DNA from 2 places in the Kinneretia aquatilis genome. Region 1 is predicted to be linked to the other one. Evidence: riboswitches for the same ligand, from Rfam matches in the RefSeq annotation. Region 1 holds a riboswitch; the other holds the start of a gene.

The links. Region 1 has a riboswitch for glycine ahead of gcvT (glycine cleavage system aminomethyltransferase GcvT). Riboswitches for the same ligand answer to the same signal wherever they lie in the genome.
Region 2: another riboswitch for glycine. It lies ahead of C1O66_RS00115 (D-amino acid dehydrogenase); the one in region 1 lies ahead of gcvT (glycine cleavage system aminomethyltransferase GcvT).

The regions. Positions count from the first base shown of each region.
Region 1 covers NZ_POSP01000004.1:836,022-842,518, reverse strand. Annotated here, with positions in the region: gene C1O66_RS23255 (RES family NAD+ phosphorylase) at 1-315, shown strand, start outside; gene C1O66_RS23250 (hypothetical protein) at 330-2,429, opposite strand; glycine riboswitch at 2,590-2,693, shown strand; glycine riboswitch at 2,710-2,818, shown strand; gene gcvT (glycine cleavage system aminomethyltransferase GcvT) at 2,884-4,014, shown strand; gene gcvH (glycine cleavage system protein GcvH) at 4,123-4,500, shown strand; gene gcvP (aminomethyl-transferring glycine dehydrogenase) at 4,645-6,497, shown strand, end outside.
Region 2 covers NZ_POSP01000001.1:20,953-27,449, reverse strand. Annotated here, with positions in the region: gene C1O66_RS00130 (bleomycin resistance protein) at 1-370, shown strand, start outside; gene C1O66_RS00125 (CreA family protein) at 471-935, shown strand; gene C1O66_RS00120 (diguanylate cyclase) at 979-2,757, shown strand; glycine riboswitch at 2,817-2,910, shown strand; glycine riboswitch at 2,912-3,030, shown strand; gene C1O66_RS00115 (D-amino acid dehydrogenase) at 3,203-4,510, shown strand; gene fusA (elongation factor G) at 4,680-6,497, shown strand, end outside.

The DNA of each region.
Region 1 (6,497 bases):
GATCTGCGCTGCTACCGCGTCACGGTGCAGGCCGATTTGCACGAACTGCGTGCCGACGACCGTGATCTGCGCGCGCTGGCGCTGCTGGATGCGAACTCCTACGCCGCCTCGCGGCCCTTCGCCCAGAGCCTGCGCGAGCAAGGCAGCGCGGGCCTGATCTACGACAGCGTGCGCCAGCCCGGCGGCCAGTGCGTGGCCCTGTTCACCCCGCGCGCCGCCTTGCCTCCGGCCCGGCAGGCCGAGCATGTGACGCTGCGCTGGAACGGTCAGCGCATGGCCGACTGGTACCTGAAGTCAGGCCACCACGTGATCTGATTGCTCAGCAGCGCTCAGCGCCAGACGCCTTCGCGGTTTTCTTTCTGCGTGGCGTAGTAGGTGTAGAGCACCGCGTCGGTCACGTTTTCAGTCTGAAGCAGGCCGGAGGCCGACATCTTGTGCGACCAGGTGCGATCCGCCCCGTAGTGGCCGACCCAGGGGATCTGACGCACCAGCTCGCTGCGGATGGGGGTCAAGTGTTGCGGGTTGCGGTAATAGCCCTCGGGCGCATCGACCCAGACCTTGTTCTTCATGCTGTAGAACACCGATTTGAAGGGCCCACCCTCGACGCTGATGCGCGCCGAAAAGCCCACGCAATCAACTCCGTTCAGCAAGGGGTAGATGGTGTCGACGTAGTGCTCGGAGATCTCGTCGTCATCGTCCACGAAGTTCAGGTACTCGCCCTGGGCGATGTCGATCATGGCCTGCAGCTTGGGGCCGTACTCGCGGCTGCGGTTGTCTTCGAGCACCAGCAGTTCCACATCGGGATAGCGGGCCACCTGGGGTTCCAGGATGGCCAGCATGCGCTTGCGCAGCTCGCGCCGCGCCGGCAGGCTGGGCACGAGGATGGACCACTTGAATTTCTTCGTCGCGCCGGCCTGCGCCGCCGGGCAGGCGGGCAACAGGCGGTGGGCCGCGTCCACGGCATCGTCGGGCAGGCGCAAGCGGCTCTGGCGCGCCCGCGCCGTGGTGCGCTCGCGCAGCGAGCTCTCGATCTTGCGCAGCACCACCCGCGTGCCCAGGGCCGCCTCGGCCTCGCAGGGCCGCGCCTGGGCATCGAAGTAGGCATGGGCCAGCAGCTCGAAGCGCTGCCCGAACCAGCCCAGCGCCCAGAAATCCTCGCCGCAAGCCTGCCAGAAGCTGCTGAAGAGATCGGGCGCGGCCAGCCAGCCCGCAGCAGCTGCAGGCTCGGGTGGCAAGGCGCCGGCCAAATCCAGTTGCAGCTCGCCGCCGGTTTGCAGCAGACGCAAAGCCTGATTCAGCAAGGTCTTCAATGCCGAAGCCTCATGCTGCAGGCCGCTGACGTCGAGCAACTCCAGGCTCTCGGCCTGCAGCTCGATCGGGCCATGCGCGTCCGACTGGTCGCGCAGCGGCAGATCCAGTGGGCGGCTCAGGTCCAGCCGAAGATCGGGCTCTTGCTCGGCATCTCGGCTGATATTGAGCCAGCCGGCTTTGTAATCGGCGCCGGCGCCCACATGCAGGCGCTGCGGCCGCCAGGGCGCTTGCGGCAAGGCCGGCAGGCGTTCAACGGCATGGTTGGCCGCAACGGCGAGCATCTCGGCATAGGCCACAGCCGGGTCGGCCTGCTCAAAGCGCTCCAGCGCCAGGCGGGCGAAATCAAAAAACGCCGGGGTGCCGAAGTCCTCGCTGAAGAACTGCTCCAGCTGCCCGCCCTCCAGCCACAGGACCGAGTCCTCGAAGGCCGGATGCACCTCGGTGCCCGGCGCGCGCTCGGAGATGACGGGCGTGCCCAGGGACAGGCAGATCGCCGCCCGGGTCTGCTCGAAGCGGCTGCTCTCGTAGAAATGCACATTGAGCACGGCCTTGGCCTGGCGGATGAACTCATCACGCTCGGGGCCGTAAAGCGGGCCGTCGAACAAGGCCACGCTCAAGCCCAGGGCCTCGATGCGATCCAGCCAGGCGCGGCGGCGATCGTTCATGCTGCCGATGAACAGCAGATCGATGGGCCGCTGCTCCAGCGGGATGGATTCCGCCGGCCTCAGGTACGGTGCATGCAGCAGGGGGAACACCGGCACCTGATCCGGCCGGGCGCGGTAGGCGCTGCAGTTGGCGGCGTCGTAATCCACCACCGGCCAGTTCGCCAGCAGCTGCAAATACTCGGGCGAGACCTGGGCCCCGCCCTCGCCCAGCTGCTCCAGGTTCACAAACACGCAGACATGGCGATCGAGCAAGGCCGGCTCAAAACCGAGATGGGCGCCAAAGATGAAATTGATCGCCCCATGGCGCAGCCGGTTCTTCGCCATGCTGACCTCGGCCCCGAGGCGGCGGAACTGGTAGCGGAAGTAGCGCGCCTGATCGAGCAAGCCCAGGGAGTGCACATAGGCCCCGGGCTGCTGGATGCAGAGGTGAATTTCGGGCGCGGTGTGGCTCATGGGCGCGGTGTTGCCTGCAAGGCGTGATTCATGCTGCGGCCAGCATAGGCAGAAGCGGCGCCCGCCATGGCGTGATGAACGCGAGGAAGCCGGCGCATTTGTGGATTTGCGAAAAGGCCTCGCCACGGAGCCACTTTTTGCGCAAAAACCAGGGCTACAATCGCCGCCGTCAGGAGAGAGCTTCCTCGCGGAAGCCGCCGAAGGCGCAGTGGCACTGGTGATCCCACGCTGCGAACGCTCAGGCAAAAGGACTGATAAAACGCCCGTTCACAAAACGTCGGGCGTCCTCACTGGAGAGAGACGGGTTTCGAGCCCGTCCACCGAAGGGGCAAGCTGTTGGCAATACGCCGGCGGCCAATCTCTCAGGTAAAGCGGACAGCGAGGGCATTCCCCCCCACTCCTTGAGTCGGTCTCAGGGGCGTGGGCCAGATGATTGCCCTCGAAAGCTGCTCCCATGTCCGCTGCTGACTCCTCCGCTCCCCTGCTCAAGACCCCCCTGCACGCCCTGCACATCGAACTCGGCGCCAAGATGGTGCCCTTCGGCGGCTACGACATGCCCGTGCAGTACCCGACCGGCGTGATGGCCGAGCACAAGCACACCCGCGCGGCCGCCGGCCTGTTCGACGTGTCCCATATGGGCCAGGTCCGCCTGATCGGCGATGGCGCTGCCGCTGCGCTGGAAACCATCGTGCCGGTCGATGTGATCGACCTGGGCCTGTTCAAGCAGCGCTATGCCCTGTTCACCAATGAACAAGGTGGCATCCTGGACGACCTGATGATCGCCCGCCGCCCGGACGACCTCTTTGTGGTGGTGAACGCCGGCTGCAAGGTGCAGGACATCGCCCACATGCAGGCCAAGATCGGCGACAAGTGCCAGGTCTTGCCCCTGCCCGAGCAAGCCCTGTTGGCCCTGCAAGGCCCGCAGGCCGTGACCGCCCTGTCGCGCCTGAACCCTGAAGTCGCCAAGCTGACCTTCATGACCGGCGGCTTCTTCAATCTGGACGGCATTGAGACCTTCCTGACCCGCTCGGGCTATACCGGCGAAGACGGCTTCGAAATCTCGGTCCACCAGGACCAGGCAGTCGAGCTGGCCCGCAAGCTGCTGGCCCAGCCGGAAGTCAAGCCCATCGGCCTGGGTGCGCGCGATTCGCTGCGCCTGGAAGCGGGCCTGTGCCTCTACGGCCATGACATCGACACCGGCACCACCCCGGTGGAAGCCTCGCTGACCTGGGCCATTCAGAAGGTGCGCCGCGCCGGTGGCGCCCGTGCCGGTGGCTACCCCGGTGCCGCCGTGGTGGACGAGCAGCTGTCCAAGGGCGCCGCTCGCAAGCGCGTCGGCCTGGTCAGCAGCGAACGCATGCCGGTGCGCGAAGGCGCCAAGCTGGTCAACGCCGAGGGCGTGGAAATCGGCGTGGTCACCAGCGGTACCCTGGGCCCCACGGTAGGCAAGCCGGTGGCCCTGGCTTACCTGGCCAAGGAATTTGCGGCCCTGGGCACCGAAGTCTTCGCCATCGTCCGCGACAAGCGCACACCGATGACGGTGTCCAGCACCCCGTTCACGCCCAACGGCTACTACCGCGGCTGAACGGATGAGAGCCGGCTCGGCTCTCGTCGCGCTTGCCCGGCCCCGATCGGGCACCCTACATTTCATTTTCTTTCTCCTTTCCACCTTCCGAAAGCAACGGAGCACCGCATGAGCAACATCAAGTACACGCCTGACCACGAGTGGGTCCAGATCGAAGCCGACGGCATCGTCACCGTGGGCATCACCGTGCACGCACAAGACGCCCTGGGCGATGTGGTGTTCGTGGACCTGCCTGCCGTGGGCAGCAGCTTCGAAGCCAAGGAAGTGGCGGGCGTGGTGGAGTCGGTCAAGGCCGCCGCCGACGTCTACATGCCGGTCGCCGGCGAGATCACCGAAGTCAACGAAACCCTGCGCGACGACCCGTCGCTCGCCAACAGCGACCCGCTGAAGACCGGCTGGTTCTTCAAGGTCAAGTTGAGCAATCCGGCCGAGCTGGACGGCCTGATGGACAGCACCGCCTACGACGAGCTGGTCAAGAACAGCTGATCAAACCGGCCGCGGCGGCTCTATGAGTGAGGCCGCGGCACCCCCTGCCACAGAGCGCAGTCCTTGCGCCTTGCTGTGGCAGGCTCTCCCGAACACAAACGGCCTGAGGCCGCCACAAGCGGCGCCAGGCTCCAAGGATTTGCCATGTTGATGTCCGCCCTGCAGCCCCTGTCGGTGCTCGAGAACGCCACCGAATTCCAAGCCCGCCACATCGGCCCCGATGCCGCTGACGAAGCCGGCATGTTGTCGGTGATCGGTGCCGCCTCGCGCCGCGCCCTGATCGAAGCCGTGGTGCCCGCCAGCATCAAGCGCTCAGTGGGCATGGACCTGCCGGCGGCTGCGACCGAAGCCCAGGCCCTGGCCGAGCTGAAGGCGCTGGCGGGCAAGAACAAGGTGCTCAAGAGCTACATCGGCCAGGGCTACTACGACACGCTGACACCCGGCGTCATCCTGCGCAACATCCTCGAGAACCCCGCCTGGTACACCGCCTACACGCCCTACCAGGCTGAAATTTCGCAAGGCCGCATGGAGGCCCTGGTCAACTTCCAGACCATGGTGACCGACCTGACCGGCATGGCCATTGCCAACGCGTCCATGCTGGACGAAGCCACCGCCGCCGCCGAAGCCATGACCCTGGCCGCCCGCGTGGGCAAGAGCAAGAGCCAGACCTTCTTCGTCGCCGACGACGTACTGCCGCAAACCCTGGAAGTGGTGCGCACCCGTGCCGAGCCCCTGGGCTTCAACGTGGTGGTGGGCCCGGCTGCTGAGGCTGGCAAGAGCGAGTGCTTCGCCGCCCTGCTGCAATACCCCGGCGTGAACGGCGATGTGCGCAGCCTGCAAGCCGCCGCCGACGCGGTCCATGCCCAAGGTGCGCTGCTGATCGCTGCCGCCGACCTGCTGGCCCTGACCCTGATCAAGGCCCCCGCCGAGCAAGGCGCCGACATCGCCGTGGGCACGACCCAGCGCTTCGGCATGCCCATGGGCAATGGCGGCCCGCACGCCGCCTACATGGCCTGCAAGGACGAGTACAAGCGCAGCCTGCCCGGCCGCCTGGTCGGTGTCTCCATCGACGCCCACGGCAAGCCGGCCTACCGTCTGGCCCTGCAGACCCGCGAGCAGCACATCCGCCGCGAGAAGGCCACCTCCAACATCTGTACCGCCCAAGTGCTGCCGGCCGTGGTGGCCAGCATGTACGCCGTGTACCACGGCCCGCAAGGCCTGAAGCGCATCGCCCAGCGCGTGGCCTCCTTCACCGCCGTGCTGGCCGAAGGCCTGAAGAGCCTGGGCTTTGCCCTCGGCAACGCCAGCGCATTCGACACCCTGCATGTGCAGACCGGTGCGCAGACCGCGGCCATCCAGGCCCGCGCCGTGGCCGCCGGCATGAACTTCCGCCGCGCCAGCGCCGAGGCCCTGAGCCTGTCGCTCGACGAGACCACCACACGCGCCGACCTGGCCGCCGTGCTGGCCGTGTTTGCCGATGGCAAGGCCCTGCCGGACCTGAGCGCGTTCGACAAGGGCATCGCCAGCCTGATCCCGGCTGAGCTGCAGCGCACCAGCGCCTACCTGAGCCACCCGGTGTTCAACCGCTACCACTCGGAAACCGAGATGCTGCGCTATCTGCGCGGCCTGTCGGACAAGGACCTGGCGCTGGACCGCAGCATGATCCCGCTGGGCTCCTGCACGATGAAGCTGAACGCCACGGCCGAGATGATCCCCATCACCTGGCCCGAGTTCGCCGGCGTGCACCCATTTGCCCCGCACGATCAGCTGCAGGGTTATGCCCAGCTGAACGAACAGCTGACCGCCTGGCTGTGCCAAGCCACCGGCTACGCCGGCATCAGCCTGCAGCCCAATGCCGGCTCGCAAGGTGAGTACGCCGGCCTGCTGGCCATCAAGGCCTGGCATGAGTCGCGCAATGAAGGCCATCGCAAGATCTGCCTGATCCCTGAATCGGCCCACGGCACCAACCCGGCCTCGGCCCAGATGGTGGGCATGCA
Region 2 (6,497 bases), on a different contig from region 1:
CTACCGGGCCTGCGGATTTGAGGTCCGCTTTCGCCGCGATGATCCCCCGTTTGCCTATCTGGAGCTCGGCCGCGCGCAGCTGATGCTGGAGCAAGACCACGCGCACAGCTGGCTGACCGCGCCGACCGAAACGCCGCGTGGCCGCGGCATGAATCTGCAGATCGAGGTCGAGGATGTCGAGCAGCTCCAGGCGCAGCTGCGCCAGTTCGGCTGCCCCCTCTTCCGCGCGCTGGAAGAAAGCTGGTACCCGGTGTCCGAGCGGGAAGAAGAAGGGCAACTGGAGTTTCTGGTACAAGACCTGGATGGCTATCTGCTGCGCTTTTGCCAAGTCCTGGGCTCACGCGAACGCCCGAGCCCTGGCGAGCACTGACGCCCCACCACTCGACGCCACCGCACACGCCGCCACCATGCCCAAGACGCACACCCCGCTCGCCTCGAAGATCTCCTCGTTCTGGCGCCGTGCCGGCCTGATGGGGCTGGGAATCGCAGCTCTTTTCTTGGGCCTGCCGGCCCGGGCGAGCGGCGAGGCCGTGGGCGAGGTCGACACTGCGTTCAAGCTGATCGGCCCCGATCACAAGGTGGTGGTGGAGGCCTACGAAGACCCCAAGGTCACGGGCGTGACCTGCTACGTCTCGCGCGCCAAGACCGGCGGCATCAAGGGCGGCCTGGGCTTGGCCGAAGACAAAGCCGAGGCCTCCATCGCCTGCCGTCAGACCGGGCCGATCGGTTTCGCCAAGCCCCTGGCACGGCAGGAAGAGGTGTTCAACGAGCGCATGTCCCTGGTGTTCAAGAAACTGCGCATCGTGCGCATGGTCGACAGCCGGCGCAACACCCTGGTCTACCTGACCTATTCGGACCGCCTGGTCGACGGCTCGCCGCAGAACAGCGTGACCGCCGTGCCGGTGGATCGCGCCACGCCGATTCCGCTCAAGTGAGCGCAGTGCCAGGCGGCAAGCCCGAGACCTTGAACGCCGGCCGATGAAAGCCCGAGCACAGCCTCCCTGCCGCCCCCGGCTCACGCCGGAGCAGGTGGACGCGCTGAATGCCGAAGCCTACGCGCTGCGCATGTCGGACACGCCGCGGGCCTTGCGTCTGGCGCAGCAGGCCCATGAGCAGGCCCTGGCCATCGACCACCCGCGCGGCCTGGCCTATGCCTTGCTGCGCTGGAGCCTGTGCGAGTTCATCCTGGGCCAGCCGGTGGCGCCACTGCAAGCCCGACTGGATCGGGCCCACAGCCTGCTGGAGGCGCTGGGCGAGATCGATGGCCATCTGGATGCCTTGAACTTGCAGGCCCTGATACAGGCCCGCCAAGGCGACTATGAACAGGCCCTGCATTTGGACCAGCGAGCCCTGGAACTCGCCCGCCTCCACCAGGCCAGTCATGCCGAATCTCGCGCCCTGAACAATATGGCGGTGACCCGCCTCACGCAGGGCCAATTCCCGGAGGCCCTCGAGTTGCTTCAGCTCAGCCTCGCACTGGCCGAGCACAACGGCTCCATCGTCGATCAGGCCTATGCCCTGGGTCAGATGGGCCAGGTGCTGCAAGGCATTGGTGAGATGGACTTGGCCGCGGAGCATCTTCAGCGCAGCCTGCACTGCGCACGCCAGACCCAGGACCTGGCGCGCCAGGCCACCAGCGCGCTGGACCTGGGCACACTGCTGAGCAAACTCGGCCAGCATGCCGAGGCTTGCCTTCTTCTGGACGAAGCGCTGACCCTGTCGCGGCGCACCGGCAATGTCAACGATCTCGGCCAGGCACTGCTGGGCCTGGGCCAGTCCTGCCTGGCGCGAGGGGCAGTGGACGCGGCCCTGGCCGCCTTCGAAGAAGCCCGGCCGCTGGCCCTGAGCGTGGGCGACAGCCCTTCGCTGTGCAGCATCGAGATGGGCCTGGCCGACGTGTGGCAAGCCCGAAACGATCTGCCGCAAGCCCAGGGCGCCCTGGAACGCGCACTGGCTCATGCCACGAAAGGCCGGCTCACCGCCCTGGCAAGCCAGGCTCATCGGGCCCTGTCCGAGCTGGCCGAGCGGCGAGCCGATCACGCCCTGGCCCTGCAGCACTACAAGGCCCACCATGCCTGCGAACAACGCCTGCTGGGCGAGCACTCGCAGCAGCGCCTGCGCGGCCTGTTCGTGCGCCAGCAGGCCCAGGCCCTGAGCCAGGAATTGCAGGCAGCCCGACAGGCGGATCAGGAAAAGCAGGCCTTGCTGACGCAACTCTCGGCGCAAGCCGACTTGCTGCGCCAGCTCAGCCATGAGGACGCCCTGACCGGCCTGGCCAATCGCCGCTGGCTGGACCTGCTGCTTGAACAGGAGTGCGAGCGCGCGGCGCGCTTTCGCCACCCGCTCAGCCTGGCCATGCTGGACCTCGATCACTTCAAGGCCGTCAACGACCGCTTCGGCCATGCGGTGGGCGATGCCGTGCTGCGCCAGCTTGCTCGCCTGCTGCGTGACCACTGCCGGCGCGCCGATGTGGTGGCGCGTTATGGCGGCGAGGAGTTCACCCTGATCCTGGTGGAGGCCCCCCTGCCCCTGGCCAGCCAGCTCTGCGACAAGCTGCGCCAGCAGATCGAGCGCTTTGACTGGCGCAGCCTGCACCCCGATCTGCATGGCATCACCGTCAGCATGGGCCTGGCCGGCAACGCCGAAGCCCACACGCCCGAAGCCTTGTGCGCCCTGGCCGATGAGCGCCTCTACCAAGCCAAGGGCGAGGGCCGAAACTGTGTCCGTCCGACCGGACTCCTGGCCGACTCTCGCTGATCCCAGGGCTGCCCCGCATTTGCCCTGACTTCGCATACAGGCAAGCCCGTCTACACTGCACACCGGATTCAGGAGAGTGCAGGCCCGCTTTGGACCCTGCCGCCGAAGGCGCAAGCTCCCATACTCGCTCAGGCCCCGTACTGGATCCGTCAACAAGCCGAATGCTGGAGAGAGCGGCCCGCGCAGACGATGCGCAAGCCGCCACCGAAGGAGCAAGGCCATGCCCCCGGGGCGCGGCTGAATCTCTCAGGTAACAGGGACAGCGGGAGCGGCGCGCGTCAAGCGCACGCTCTTGCTGCCATTGCCCGATCTGTGCTCTGCCCGGCTCGCGCCCCACCCTGGGGTGCCTCACCTGCCTGGAACGAAACACAGCCCGCGCTGGGCCTGGGCGTACGCCTGCGCGTCTCACTCAACGGTCTGTTTGTCTTGTTTCAGGAGTGCACACATGCACGCAATCGTCCTGGGCGCCGGGGTCACCGGCGTCACCACCGCCTGGTATCTGCGCCAAGCGGGTTTTGAAGTCACCGTGATCGACCGCCAGCCCGCGGCCGGCCTGGAAACCAGCTATGCCAACGGCGGCCAGATTTCCGTCTCGCATGCCGAGCCCTGGGCCAACCCGGGCGCGCCGCTCAAGGTCTTGAAATGGCTGATGAAGGAGGATGCGCCCCTGCTCTTCCGCCTGCGCGCCGACCCGGCCCAGTGGCGCTGGGGCCTGCAGTTCCTGCGCGAATGCACGCCGGGCCGCACCGCCCACAACATCCGCAACATCGTCAATCTGGGCCTCTACAGCCGCGAGCAGCTGCAGCGCCTGCGCGCCGCCACCGGCATCGCCTACGACCAGCGCCAGCAAGGCATCCTGCACTTCTACACCAGCGAGCAGGAGTACGCCGCTGCGCAGGAGCCGGCCCGCATCATGCGCGAGCAAGGCTGCGAGCTGGACATGAAAACGCCCGAGGAATGCGTGGCCATCGAGCCGGCGCTGGCGCAATGCCGCGCGCAGATCGTCGGCGGCAGCATGACGCCCAGCGACGAGTCGGGCGACGCCCATCGCTTCACCCAGGCACTGGCCGCCCTGGCCGAGCAGGCCGGGGTGAAGTTCCGCTATCAGACGCGTGTGCTGGGCTGCGAGCGCGAGGGCCAGGATCTGGCGCGGGTGATCGTGGCCGATGCGAACGGTGAAATCGAGCGCCTGACCGCCGACCGCTTTGTGCTTTGCCTGGGCTCCTTCAGCCGCGGCCTGGCGCGCGAGCTGGGCGTGTCGCTCAACATCTACCCGGCCAAGGGCTACTCGATGACGCTGCCGGTGATCTCGCCCGCGCACAGCTACCAGGTCTCGCTGACCGACGACGAGTACAAGCTGGTGTTCTCGCGCCTGGGTGATCGCCTGCGCGTGGCCGGCACGGCCGAGCTCAATGGCTATGACAGCACGCTCAATCTGCGCCGCTGCGAGGCCTTGCTGCGGCGCACGCGCGAGCTGTTCCCGCAGATGGTGGCGCCCGAGGGCCAGCCCAGCGGCGCCCAGTACTGGACCGGCCTGCGCCCGGCCACGCCCTCCAACCTGCCTTACATCGGCGCCAGCCGCGTTGGCCGCCTCTTCCTCAACACCGGGCACGGCACCCTAGGCTGGACGCACAGCTGCGGCTCGGCCGCGGCCCTGGCGGACCTGATCTGCGGCCGCCGGCCCGAGCTGGATTACGCCTTCTGCGGGCCTGAGCTCGGCGCCTGGGCCGGCCGGGCGCAAGCGGCCACTTGAGCGAACCGGCCCAAGCCCGCCGGCGCGGGCCTTGTAAGCCGGCCGGGCTTCCTCTACCCTGAGGCCAGAGCCGAGCGGACCCCTCCCCTGCGTCAAAGCCCGGCACCGCGCACGCATCCATCACCGCGCCCCACAAAAGCCGGGGCGCCGGAGAGCCAAGGAGACTGCCATGAGCCCGAGCCCGAACGGCGACGCCAGCCGCGCCCCATCCGCCACCGGTGCGCCCCAGTCGCACCTTTCGCCAGCGGTCGCGGCCCTGCGCAGCCTGGCCCTGGTCGGCCCCGCGGCGGCGGGCAAGACCAGCTTGCTGGAGGCCTTGCTGCTGCAGGCCGGCGCCATCACCCAGGCCGGCACGGTGGAGCGCGGCAACACCGTCAGCGATTTCGACCCGCTGGAGCGCCGCTACCAGCATTCCCTGCACAGCAGCGTGGTGCATCTGGAGCATGGCGGCGTGCGCATCCACGCCATCGACACGCCCGGGGCGGCCGATTTCATCGGCCAGTCTCTGCCAGCGCTGGAGGCGGTGGACACGGCGGTGCTGGTGCTCAACGCGCAAAGCGGGCTGGAGCCCATGGCCAGCAAGATGATGGAGACCGCCGCTCAGCGCGGCCTGTGCCGGCTGATCGTGATCAACAAGATCGATCTGGCCGAGCTCGACCTGCCAGGCCTGCTGGCGCAGATCCGCACGGTGTTCGGGCGCGAATGCCTGCCCCTGAACCTGCCGGCCGAAGGCGGGCGGCGCGTGCTGGACTGCTTTTACAACATCATCGGCCAGGCCGATTTTTCCTCGGTGGGCCTGGCGCACCAGGCCCTGGTCGAGCAGGTGGTGGAGGTGGATGCCGCGTTTGTGGATCGTTATCTCAGCGAAGGCGATGTCGACCCGCGCGAGCTTCACGTGCCGCTGGAGCAGGCCTTGCGTGAGGGGCACCTGATCCCGGTCTGCTTCACCTCGGCGCGCAGCGGCGCCGGCGTGGCCGAGCTGCTCGATGTGATCGAGCGCCTGCTGCCGAACCCGGCCGAAGGCAACCCGCCCCTGTTCCTGCGCGGCGAGGGCCCCGAGGCCCTGCCCCTGCAAGCCTTGCCCGAGCCCAGCGCCCATGTGCTGGCCCATGTGTTCAAGATCATCTCCGACCCCTACCTCGGCAAGATGGGCGTGATGCGCGTGCACCAGGGCACGCTGCGCCGCCACAGCCAGCTCTTCATCGGCTCGGCACGCAAGCCATTCCGCGTCGGCCACCTCTTCCTGCTGCAGGGCGGCCGGCATGTCGAGGTGGAGCAGGCCCTACCGGGCGAGCTCTGCGCCATCGCCAAGGTCGACGACCTGCACTACGACGCTGTGTTGCACGACGCGCCCGAGGATGCCCACATCCATCTGCGCCCGCTGGACTTCCCCGTGCCCGTGCATGGCATGGCCATCCGCCCGGTGCGCCATGGCGACGAGCAAAAGCTCTGGGAGCAGTTGAGCCGCCTGGTCGAGGAAGACCCCTGCCTGCGCCTGGACCAGGCCGGCCAAACCCAGGAGACGGTGATCTATGGTCTGGGTGAGCTGCACCTGCGCCTGCTGCTGGAGCGCCTGCGTGAGAGCTACAAATTCGAGCTGCACACCCAACCGCCCCGCGTGGCCTACCGCGAGACCATCTCGGCCGCGGCCGAAGGGCACTACCGCCACAAGAAGCAGAGCGGCGGCGCCGGCCAGTTCGGCGAGGTCTATCTGCGCGTGGAGCCGCTGGCGCGCGGCGCGGGCTTTGAGTTCGTCGACGCGGTCAAGGGCGGCACCATCCCGGGGCAGTTCATGCCGGCCGTGGAGAAAGGCGTGCGCTCGGCCCTGGACACCGGTGTGGTGGCGGGCTACCCGCTGGTGGACCTGCGGGTGACGGTGTTCGACGGCAAGCACCATTCGGTGGACAGCAAGGAGGTGGCCTTTGTCACCGCCGGCCGGCGCGCCCTGATCGCCGCGGTCCAGGAAGCTCGGCCCCTGGTGCTGGAA